Regions from separate parts of the Bradyrhizobium genomosp. III genome, predicted to be linked through region 2. Evidence: predicted binding sites of a transcription regulator. Region 2 holds the regulator's gene; each other region holds the start of a gene.
What was found. The regulator PhoB, encoded in region 2, activates phosphate uptake and scavenging genes when phosphate is short. The targets are predictions, from matches to a motif close to TGTCATNNANCTGTCAT.

Region 1 (3,886 bases), on a different contig from region 2:
AATAGGCGGCGGCGATGCAGGCGTCGGAAACGACGTGAAGCCAGATCAGCTCAGGCTCCCACAACAGGCAGATGCCGTGCGGCGACAGCATGGACGAGTCGAGGAGACGTTCAAAAAAGGCCCACATCATTCCACCCCAAGATTCCGTTCCAGGCGGCTTGCGGGCCGGGAGCCCGCAACATGGGTGTCGCTGGACAGTTCCACTCTCACCTCGCGCTCCGGCGAAGCAGGTAAGGTTCGAGACTATACCAAGGGTCCGGCGCGGTTGCATTTTCAAGTCCGCACGATTGCGGGGCGTGCCGGCCCGCCGCTTGCCTGATTCGCAGGGAATACACGGCGTCGCGAATCACTGTCGGACACGGCTCGGCGCGCTTGCCGGTGTTCCACGGCCGCGCTAGGACAGGCCATGGCGGTGTCCTTATCCAGCAAAGGTGCCCGGCGATGACGACCCCAGTCGCACTCACCATCGCCGGCTCCGATTCGAGCGGCGGTGCCGGCATCCAGGCCGACCTGAAGACCTTTGCCGCGCTCGGCGTCTATGGTGCCTCCGCCATCACGGCGCTGACGGCGCAGAACACGCGTGGCGTTACCGGCATTCACCCGGTCCCGGCCGAATTCGTCACCGCGCAGATCGATGCGGTGTTCTCCGATCTCGACATTGGCGCGGTGAAGATCGGCATGGTGGCTGAGGTCGCCGGCATCGATGCGGTCGCGGCCGCGCTGTCGCGCTGGTCGCCGCGGCATGTCGTGCTCGATCCCGTGATGGTGGCAACCTCCGGCGACCGCCTGCTGGCATCCGAGGCCGTCGACGCGCTCCGCACAAAACTGATATCGCTGGCGTCGGTGATCACGCCCAATCTGCCGGAAGCCGCGGCTCTGCTCGACGAGCCGGTCGCGGCAAGCGAGGCCGAGATCGAAAGCCAGGGGCATCGCCTGCTGGCGCTCGGCTGCCGTGCGGTCCTGATCAAGGGCGGACACGGCGAGGGCGCCGAGAGCATCGATTATCTCGTCGATGCCCAAAACACGATCGCGCTCGCCGCGCCGCGCGTTGCGACCCGCAACACCCATGGCACCGGCTGCTCGCTGTCCTCGGCGGTCGCGGCTGGACTGGCCAAGGGCGAAGATCTGGAGCTTGCCGTGCGCAACGCCAAGGCCTGGATCAGCGCGGCCATCGCAGCCGCCGACCGCTTCAGCGTCGGGCACGGCCACGGCCCGGTCCATCATTTCCACAGGTTCTACTGAGGCGGGCCGTCCGCGGAAGCGCGGCCATCGATCCGTTGAGCGCTGGCTTCATCGTCCCCAATGCCTTGTGGCGACATCGAGCAAGCGCCTCTCCTTCGAGACGGACCGCTTCGCGGTCTCCTCAGGATGAGGCTGAACTGCGTCGGTCCGCTTTGAATTTGCAGCCGCGCACTCCGCCCTCATCCTGAAGGCCCGCCAACGGCGGGCGTCTCGAAGGATGTGCCGCGGGGGAGATGGCCTCAGGGAAGAGTAGGGTCCCGGCGCCTCCTGCGGCGCCATGTCGCCTGATTGTCGCATGCGGCTGATATTCGCAGGCAGGCGAGGCAAGGCGTGATTCGTATCTGAGGGTGCCTCAAAAGTTCAATTGGTCATCCCCCTGTCACGGGACATTGTTACAGGCTGGCGCATGGGAAGTTACGATGTGAGTGACGAGAGCCCGGAGCGGCGCTTTCGCACGTTGTTCATCTCCGACGTTCATCTCGGAGCCCGCGGTTCTCAAGCCGATCTTCTGCTCGACTTCCTACGCTACCATGATGCCGACACGATCTATCTCGTCGGCGACATCGTCGACGGCTGGGCGCTGAAATCGAGCTGGAACTGGCCGCAATCCCACAACGACCTCGTGCAGAAGCTGCTGCGCAAGGCGCGCAAGGGCGCCAAGGTCGTCTACATCCCCGGCAATCACGACGAGTTCCTGCGCAACTATTACGGCACGCATTTCGGCGGCATCGACGTCGTCGAGAACACGGTCCACACCGGCGTGGACGGCAAGCGTTATCTCGTCATCCATGGCGACATCTTCGACCTCGTGGTGCAAAACGCGCGCTGGCTCGCCCATCTCGGCGACAAGGCCTACGACTTCGCGATCCAGATGAATCGCTTCGTCAACTTCTTCCGCCGCTTGTTCAAGGTGCCCTATTGGTCGCTGTCGCAATGGGCCAAGCAGAAGGTCAAGAACGCCGTCAATTACATCGGCGCGTTCGAGCAGGCGCTCGCCGCCGAGGCGCGGCGCCACGACGCCGACGGCGTGATCTGCGGCCACATCCATTACGCCGTGATCCGCGACGAGGGCGGCATTCGCTACATGAATTGCGGCGACTGGGTCGAGAGCTGCACGGCGCTGGTCGAGCACGACGACGGTCATTTCGAGATCATCACCTGGGCGGATCATTTGCAGAAGCCGGCAGCCGTCCCGCAGGTTGCAGCCAGAGCTGCATAACAGAGGCCGCCTGATGCGCATCCTGGTCGCGACCGACGCCTGGCACCCGCAAGTCAACGGTGTGGTTCGGACGCTGACCAAGCTCGCCGACGCCGGCAAAAGCCTCGGCGTCGAATTCACGTTCCTGACGCCGCAATCCTTCCGCACCTTTGCAATGCCGAGCTATCGCGATGTGCGGCTGGCGATGCCCCGTCCCGCACGAATCGCCAAGCTGATCGAGGAGGCGCGCCCCGACAGCATCCACATTGCGACCGAAGGGCCGATCGGCCTGATGGTCCGCCGCTATTGCCGCCAGCGCAAGCTGCCGTTCACGACCAGCTTCCACACCCGCTTTCCCGAATATGTCCGTGCCCGCGTGCCGGTGCCGGGCTCGCTGATCTGGCGGGCACTGCGCCGCTTCCACGCGCCCAGCCGCGCCGTGATGGCGGCAACGCCTGCGCTCGCCCGCGAGCTGACCGAGCGTGGTTTCGACAATGTCGTGCTGTGGCCGCGCGGCGTCGACACCCATCTGTTCCACCCCCGCGCCATCGACCTTTGCCTGCCGGGACCGGTGTTCCTATCGGTCGGCCGCGTCGCGGTGGAGAAAAATCTCGAGGCCTTCCTCGATCTCGAGCTGCCCGGGACCAAGGTCATCGTTGGTGACGGCCCCGCGCGCGCCTCGCTCGAAGAGGCCTATCCCGACGCGATCTTCCTCGGCGAGAAGCACGGCGAGGAACTGGCGGATATCTATGCGGCCGCCGACGTCTTCGTGTTTCCGAGCAAGACCGACACGTTCGGCCTGGTGCTGCTGGAAGCGCTCGCGAGCGGCCTGCCGGTGGCCGCTTTCCCGGTGAAGGGTCCTCGCGACGTCATCGGCGATGCCCCGGTCGGCGCCCTCGATCACGACCTGCGCAGCGCCTGCTTCGCGGCGCTGGACATCTCCCGGCAGGACTGCGTCGCGTTCGCCGCCAATTACACCTGGGAAGCCTCGACGAGGGCCTTTGTGGCCAGCATTGAGGCGGTCGGCGCGGTGCTGCCTGGCCGGAACGCCGCGGAACAGCCGCGCTTCGTCGCCTGAAGAGAAAAATCCTCGCGCGGAGGTGTCTTGCCCGCGCTGCGGTGGCCGCGATAAGATCTGACATGACCGAACAGCTCCTCCCGATCGGCCCTGCCGATATCGACGCCGCAGCGCGCGTGATCGCGCCCTACGCCATCCGCACCCCGCTGTTGTCCTTTCCCGTGCTCAACGAGCGCGTCGGCGCCAAGGTCTTCCTGAAGCCGGAGATGCTCCAGCGCACCGGCTCGTTCAAGTTCCGCGGCGCCTTCAACAAGGTGTTCTCGATCCCGCAGGACAAGCGCGCCGGCGGTGTCGTCGCGTTCTCGTCCGGCAACCACGCCCAGGGTGTGGCGGCGGCGGCAAAGATTCTCGACATGCAGGCGACCATC
Region 2 (3,886 bases):
TGCCGAGCGCACGCCGCCCTCGCCCTGGATCGGCTCGATCAGGATGCCGGCGGTGTGCGGGCCGATCGCCTTCTTGACGGCCTCGATATCGCCATGCGGCACCTGGTCGAAGCCATCCATGGGCGGGCCAAAGCCTTCGAGATATTTTGCAGATCCGGTCGCGGCGAGCGTCGCCAGCGTACGGCCGTGAAAGGCGCCTTCGAAGGTGATGATGCGATAACGTTCCGGATGACCCTTGGAGAAGTGATGATGGCGGACCAGCTTGATCACACCCTCCAGCGCTTCGGCGCCCGAATTGCAGAAGAACACGAAGTCGGCAAAGCTCTCGTTGCAGAGCCGGTTGGCGAGCTTCTCGCCATCCGGGCTCTGGAACAGGTTCGACATGTGCCAGAGCTTCGTCGCCTGCTCCTGCAGCGCCTTGATCAGATGCGGGTGGCAATGGCCGAGCGCATTCACAGCCACGCCCGAGGTGAAATCGAGATAGCGATCGCCATTGGTCGCGATCAGCCAGCAGCCTTCGCCGCGCTCGAAGCCGAGGTCGGCTCTGGCGAAAACGGGGAGCAAATGCGGCGCTGCGCTGTTAGTCATGATGTCACTTGAATGTTGCGGACGGTGTGACGCGTGCATTGCGCAACGCACCATCGACCGGCCCGGAAAACGAAACGTGCCGCCTTTTAAGGGCGGCACGCGCGACTATCTTATGCCTGGCAAGACGGGTGTCAATGCCGCCCGGAAAGCCTCGCGAAACGCTGAATCCGTAGTCTTGCGGTGCCGATTTTGCGGGTTTTCACCACGGAACATGTGGAAGCGAGTCGGCGGACTCTTGCGCGGGAGTCACGCCATATTGTAGCGTTTGGATTGTCAGATACGACATCTCGTGCAGCGGTTCTGATCCCAAGAGTCCTCTTGTACCGGCGTAAACGTTCGGGCGTCAGTCACGCGCCCGGCGAGCCTTAAGGGATTCTGACGGCACGGGTTTTTGAAGGCTTAGGCAATCGCTGCGAGGCCCCAGGATGGCGGCGCGTAGCGAGGGAAAGGGTGCAATGACGGTTTTGACCTGGTCCGACGATCGCGTCGAGCAGCTGAAAAAGCTCTGGGAGGCCGGACTTTCGGCCAGCCAGATCGCAGCTGAACTCGGCAATGTGACCCGCAATGCCGTGATCGGCAAAGTGCACAGGCTCGGTCTGTCCGGCCGTGCCAAGAGCCCTTCATCGGCAGCGCCCCGGCCGCGCAAGGCGCGTCCCGCGCAGCACATGATGCGGGTGACCCGCCCCATTGCGCGCGGCAACACCGCGCTGGCGCAGGCCTTCGAGGTCGAGGTGGAGGCCGAACCGGTCACCTACGACAACGTGGTGCCAATGAGCCAGCGGCTGTCGCTGCTCGAGCTGAACGAGGCCACCTGCCATTGGCCGGTCGGCGATCCCTCCAGCCCGGATTTCTTCTTCTGCGGCGGCAGGGCGCTGTCCGGCCTGCCCTACTGCGCCCAGCACTCGCGCGTGGCGTATCAGCCGGCGGCGGATCGCCGGCGTGCCCCGGCAAAGCCGGGTCCGCGGTGAGCGGATTTAGCTGATCGCAAAGACGGCAGCCGTCACACGACGGCGCCTCAACCAACTCGGTGTCATCCCCGCGAACGCGGGGATCCATAACCACAGGGCGCTGTTGTTGCGCGAGATGGTCACTCCGAGTCTTCGCCAAACCACTGCCTGTGGTTATGGGTCCCTGCTTTCGCAGGGACGACACCGGAGAATGTGGCGGCAGCCCACCAAACCCCAACGCCTGCAAACCTTACGTCTGCTCCGCCTTCGCGAACCGATCGTCGAGCGCGTAGCCGGCGCCGCGGACGGTGCGGATCGGGTCCTGCTCGCGGCCGAGATTGAGCAGCTTGCGCAGGCGGCCGATATGGACGTCGACGGTGCGCTCGTCGATGTAGATGTCGCGGCCCCAGACGCTGTCGAGCAGCTGCTCGCGCGAGAACACGCGGCCCGGATGCTCCAGGAAGAACTCCAGCAGGCGATATTCGGTCGGACCGAGATCGATCGGCCGGCCCGAGCGCGCCACGCGACGCTTGTCGCGGTCGAGCTCGATGTCGCCATAGGCCAGCACTGTCGCGAGTCGCTCAGGACTGGCGCGGCGAAGCAGGCCCTTCACGCGCGCCAAAAGCTCCGGCACCGAGAACGGCTTGACGATGTAGTCGTCGGCGCCGGTCGCAAGTCCCCGCACCCGCTCGCTCTCCTCGCCGCGCGCGGTGAGCATGATGATCGGCAGCTGCTTGGTGTCGGAACGGGTCCGCAGCCGCCGGCACAGCTCGATGCCCGACAGGCCCGGCAGCATCCAGTCGAGCACGATCAGGTCCGGGATGTGCTCCTTGAGGCGGGTGTCGGCGTCGTCGCCGCGCATCACCGTCTCGACGTCATAGCCGTCGCCTTCGAGGTTGTAGCGAAGCAGCTCGGTGAGAGCTTCCTCGTCCTCAACCACCATAATGCGTGCGCCCATCGGGTCGTCGCTCCTTGAGTCTTCAGGTATTCGGGACCGTCGTGGCGAAGGTGGTCATGTCGCCCTTCGGCCGCTTGTCGGTGATCGCCTGGCCTTCGATCATGTAGAACACGGTCTCGGCGATGTTGGTGGCGTGGTCGCCGATCCGCTCGATGTTCTTGGCGCAGAACATCAGATGGATGCAGAACGAGATGTTGCGCGGATCCTCCATCATGTAGGTGAGGAGCTCGCGGAACAGCGAGGTGCAGATCGCGTCGACTTCCTCGTCGCCCTTCCACACCGCCATCGCCGCCGGCAGATCATGTGCGGCATAGGCGTCCAGCACCGACTTGACCTGCTGCTGCACGAGGTCGGTCATGTGCTCCAGGCCGCGGAACAGTTTCAGCGGATGGAAGTCGGTCTCCAGCGCGGCGACGCGCTTGCCCATGTTCTTGGCGAGGTCGCCGATGCGCTCGAGGTCGGTCGCAACGCGCATGGCGCCGACGATCTCGCGCAAATCCACCGCCATCGGCTGGCGGCGGGCGATGGTGAGCACCGCGCGTTCCTCGATGCGCTTCTGCAGCGCGTCGAGCTCGGCATCGATGGTGACGACGCGCTGGCCGAGCGCGACGTCGCGGCGGATCAGCGCGCCGACGGAATCGACGATCATGCGTTCGGCGATGCCGCCCATCTCGGCGACCAGGCGGGTGAGCTCCTGGAGGTCGGTGTCGAAAGCTTTTGCGGTATGTTCAGTACCCATGTCGCGTCTCCTCAGCCGAACCGGCCGGTGATGTAATCCTGCGTGCGCCGGTCGCTCGGCGACGTGAAGATCTTGCTGGTGTCGTCGAACTCGATCAGCTCGCCGAGATACATGAAGGCGGTCTTGTCGGAGACGCGCGCCGCCTGCTGCATGTTGTGCGTGACGATCGCGATCGTGTAGTTCTCGGACAGCTCCTGGATCAGCTCCTCGACCTTGGCGGTCGAGATCGGATCGAGCGCCGAGCAGGGCTCGTCGAACAGAATCACCTCGGGCCGCACCGCGACGGTGCGGGCGATGCACAGGCGCTGCTGCTGGCCGCCGGAGAGCGACAGGCCGGAGGCGTTGAGCTTGTCCTTGACCTCGTTCCACAGCGCGCCGCCGCGCAGCGCCTTCTCGACGCGGTCGTCCATCTCGGACTTCGAGATCTTCTCGTAGAGGCGGATGCCGAAGGCGATGTTCTCGTAGATCGTCATCGGGAACGGCGTCGGCTTCTGGAACACCATGCCGACCCGGGCGCGCAGCAGATTGAGGTCGAGCCTGGGGTCGAGGATGTTGGTCTGGTCCAGCATGAGCTGGCCGGTGGCGCGCTGGCCCGGATAGAGGTCGTACATCCGGTTGAAGATGCGCAGCAGGGTCGACTTGCCGCAGCCCGAC
Region 3 (3,886 bases), on a different contig from region 2:
CCATGATCTGTTCGAGAACCTGCTGATGCACCGTCGGATTTTGCAGCGGACACAGCACCTCGACGCGGCGGTCGAGGTTGCGCGGCATCATGTCGGCGGAGGAGATATACACAGCCGCTTTGGTGCTCGGCAGGCCCTGGCCCATGCCGAAGCAGTAGATTCGGCCGTGTTCCAGGAAGCGTCCGATGATCGACTTGACGCGGATGTTCTCGGACAGGCCGGGAATGCCGGGGCGCAGGCAGCAGATACCGCGCACCACGAGCTCGACCTGCACGCCGGCCTGGGAAGCCTCATAGAGCGCGTCGATGATGTCGGGGTCGACCAGTGCATTCATCTTCATCCAGACCGCACCGTGGCGGCCGTGGCGCGCATGCGCGGTCTCGCCCTGGATGTGCTCGATGATGCGCTTGCGCAGGGTCAGCGGCGACACCGCCATCTTCTCCAGATCGCTCGGCGCGGCATAGCCGGTGATGAAATTGAACACACGCGCGGCGTCGCGGCCGATGGTCGGATCCGAGGTGAAGTAGGAGAGGTCGGTGTAGATGCGCGCGGTGACCGGGTGATAATTGCCGGTGCCGGTATGGACGTAAGTCGTGAGGCTGCCGCCCTCGCGGCGCACCACCATCGAGAGCTTTGCGTGCGTCTTCAGTTCGAGGAAGCCGTAGACGACCTGCACGCCGGCGCGTTCGAGGTCGCGTGCCCAGCGGATATTGGCTTCCTCGTCGAAGCGCGCCTTCAGCTCGATCAACGCGGTGACGGATTTGCCGGCCTCGGCGGCTTCCGCCAGCGCGCGGACGATCGGCGAGTTGTTGGAGGTGCGGTAGAGCGTCTGCTTGATCGCGACGACATCGGGGTCGCGCGTGGCCTGCTGCAGGAACTGCACCACCACGTCGAAGGATTCGTAGGGATGATGGACCACGAGGTCCTTCTGCCGGATCGCGGCAAAGATGTCGCCGCCATGCTCGCGCACGCGCTCGGGGTGGCGCGGCACGTAAGGGGTGAATTCGAGATCGGGCCGGTCGAGGCGGGTGAGCTGCGAGAGTTCGTTCATCGCTTGCACGCCGTCGACCAGGAACACCTCGTCATCGGCGGCCGACAGCGCGTGCTGAACGAAGTTGCGCAGCTCCTCCGGCATCTTGGCGTCGATCTCGAGCCGGATCACCGATCCGCGGCGGCGGCGCTTCAGCGCGGTCTCGAACAGGCGGACGAGGTCTTCCGCCTCTTCCTCGATTTCGAGCTCGGAGTCGCGGATGATGCGGAAGGCGCCCTGGCCGTGCAGATTGTAGCCTGGGAACAGGCGGTTGATGAACAGGGCGGTCGCCTGCTCCAGCGAGATCAGCCGGACGGCCTTGCCCTCGGTCGGCAGGCGGATGAAGCGGTCGATCTTGCCGGGCATGCGGATCAGCGCGTTCATCTGCTTGCCGTCGGCGGCGCGGGTGAGCTGGAGCGCGATGGTGAAGCCGAGGCTCGGGATGAACGGGAAGGGGTGGGCCGGGTCGATCGCCAGCGGGGTCAGCAGCGGGAATACGTTGCTGAGGAAGTAGTCCTCGATCCAGGTCCGTTCCGCCTTGGTGACCTCCTTGCCCTCGACGAGCACGATGCCGACATCGGCCAGCGTGCCGCGCAGGTCGCGCCAGATCGCCTGCTGGTCGGAGGCGAGCTCGGAGACGGTGCGGTTGATCAGCGCGAGTTGCTCGGATGGCGTCAGGCCGTCGGGGCTGCGTTCGGCAATGCCCTCACGCACCTGGGCCTTGATGCCGGCGACGCGGACCATGAAGAACTCGTCGAGGTTATTCGCCGAAATCGACAGGAATCGCACCCGCTCCAGCATGGGGTGGCTGTGATTGACCGATTCCTCCAGGACGCGGCGGTTGAAATGCAGCCAGGAGAGCTCGCGGTTGATGAATCGCTCGGGACTCGATGCGATCGCCGGCAGGCTCTCGGTCTCTGGGGCTTTTTCTTTAGTTTCAACAGCTTGCGCAGAGTCCATCAGAAGTCGGTCCATCCAGTTCGCCCCAATTTGCGACTTATGCGCAAAACCGGCCGGAGCATGTGTTAGAGCGATGACGTTTCGATGACATTGATGTTCCGCCGGTTCGCCGCGTCAAGCGGGCTTGGCGTGGGTCTGGAGGCGGCCACGGAGGCCGATCAGGCGTCGCGGAGCAGCTCGGCGGCCAGCGCCCGGGTGACCGGGCGGCCGAGCCTGAGGGCTTCGCTGTCGAGCAGTTCCACGGCCTGGCGGGCGGCGGCCGAGGACCGCTCCAGGCGGGTGGCGAGGTAGCCGACCACGCTCTCGTCCACGGTGAGCTGGCGGTCGGCGCAGAATTTGACGATCAGGCCGCGGAACAGCTGGTCGTCGGGCGGTAGCAACGCGACCACTGGAACGGCGCGCAGACGCGAGCGCAGGTCGCGAAGCTCGATCTCCAGCGAGGCCGGCACCTCGCGTCCGGTGAACAGGACGTAGGCGCCATCCTCGCGGGCGAGGTTCATCAGGTGGAAGAGGGCGCGTTCGTCAACTTCCCTGGCCTTGAGATCCTCGACCACCAGCGCGCCGGTGGCGAGCGTGCCCGGGACCCCCGCAGCGGTCAGCGCATTGGCCGTGGTGGAGCGGGCCCCTGATGCCTCGGCCCAGATCGCGGCGAGATGGCTCTTGCCGCTTCCTTCGGGACCGGCCAGCCACATGATCCGGTTCGGCCATTCCGGCCAGCTGTCGATCAGGCCGAGACCGGCCGCATTGGCGGGGCCTTCGAGGAAATTGTCCCGGCTGAGGCTCTCCGCATGCGGAAGCGAAAACGCCAATTGTCGGGGGTGAACGCGGCCTGGCACGCTTGCTTTGCTCCATGCCGGCGCGCCGGCGTCATTCGAAGAGGTCGGACGTATCGAGCGGGAGTTGGCCTTTTACGGGGCCGCATCGCCTCTCATTTGGCCTCGATCGTGCTACTTGGCCTCGATCGTGCTCATGTGCCGCAGCCACTCGACCAGATAGAGCGACACGGAGGAGAGTGTGAAGACCGTGACGAGGCCCATCAGGATGATATCATAAGGGGCCGGCTTGAAGCCGAAGGCAAGCGCTGCCAGCACGAGCGCCGCGAACGCCACCTGTGCCACGGTGTTGAGCTTTGACACTTTCGACGGCTTCATCTCGACGGGCCGGTCGAATAGCCAGGACACGATCACGGCGGCGACGATCATGATGTCGCGCGAGACCACCAGGATCACGATCCAGCGCGGAATTGCGCCCCAGATGCCCAGCGCCATGTAGATCGAGACCAGCAGCGCCTTGTCCGCGAGCGGGTCGAGCAGGGCGCCGAGCTCGCTCGTCATGTTGAAGCGCTTGGCCAGGAAGCCGTCCACGGCGTCGCTGATACCGGCGATCAGGAAGACGGCGAACGCGACCTCCATTTGGCTCGACACGATGGCCCAGACGATGATCGGGACCAGCATGATGCGGCCCAGGGTAATGATATTCGGAATACTCACGAAAGCGCTTCCCGGCACCCGGTCTGACCTCGAATCCGGCCTCTCGGGAGGCTGAACCGGTTGATATCTCTACATAGTATACGGCGGTGCGCCATGCGAGCCATTGCGCGTCCCCGGAATTCGACGTAACCAGCCGCGAACCCACTGGAAATCGGGCATGACCGACCGCAAAAACGGCCTCACTTACGCCGATTCAGGCGTCGATATCGATGCGGGCAACCGCCTGGTCGACCTGATCAAGCCGATGGTGCGCGCCACCGCACGGCCGGGCGCCGACGCCGAGATCGGCGGTTTCGGCGGCCTGTTCGACCTCAAGGCGGCCGGTTTCAAGGATCCGGTCCTCGTGGCCGCGACCGACGGCGTCGGCACCAAGGTCAAGATCGCGATCGAGACCGGGCTGCATGGC

Region 1: IC66_RS0121965 (UDP-2,3-diacylglucosamine diphosphatase) is a predicted target of PhoB. The motif match lies at 1,609-1,625, and genes of this name have one in related genera.
Region 3: IC66_RS0102370 (RNA degradosome polyphosphate kinase) is a predicted target of PhoB. The motif match lies at 2,064-2,080, and genes of this name have one in related genera.

Annotation. Positions count from the first base shown of each region.
Region 1 covers NZ_AJQF01000256.1:22,572-26,457, forward strand. The annotation lists gene IC66_RS0121955 (PAS domain S-box protein) at 1-130, opposite strand, end outside; gene thiD (bifunctional hydroxymethylpyrimidine kinase/phosphomethylpyrimidine kinase) at 442-1,242, shown strand; gene IC66_RS0121965 (UDP-2,3-diacylglucosamine diphosphatase) at 1,649-2,461, shown strand; gene IC66_RS0121970 (glycosyltransferase family 4 protein) at 2,475-3,518, shown strand; gene IC66_RS0121975 (threonine/serine dehydratase) at 3,581-3,886, shown strand, end outside.
Region 2 covers NZ_AJQF01000056.1:17,550-21,435, reverse strand. The annotation lists gene IC66_RS0105325 (aspartate aminotransferase family protein) at 1-588, opposite strand, end outside; gene IC66_RS0105320 (GcrA family cell cycle regulator) at 1,044-1,556, shown strand; gene phoB (phosphate regulon transcriptional regulator PhoB) at 1,786-2,493, opposite strand; gene phoU (phosphate signaling complex protein PhoU) at 2,516-3,232, opposite strand; gene pstB (phosphate ABC transporter ATP-binding protein PstB) at 3,244-3,886, opposite strand, start outside.
Region 3 covers NZ_AJQF01000026.1:12,402-16,287, forward strand. The annotation lists gene IC66_RS0102370 (RNA degradosome polyphosphate kinase) at 1-1,990, opposite strand, end outside; gene IC66_RS0102375 (DnaA ATPase domain-containing protein) at 2,149-2,826, opposite strand; gene IC66_RS0102380 (CDP-alcohol phosphatidyltransferase family protein) at 2,938-3,480, opposite strand; gene purM (phosphoribosylformylglycinamidine cyclo-ligase) at 3,638-3,886, shown strand, end outside.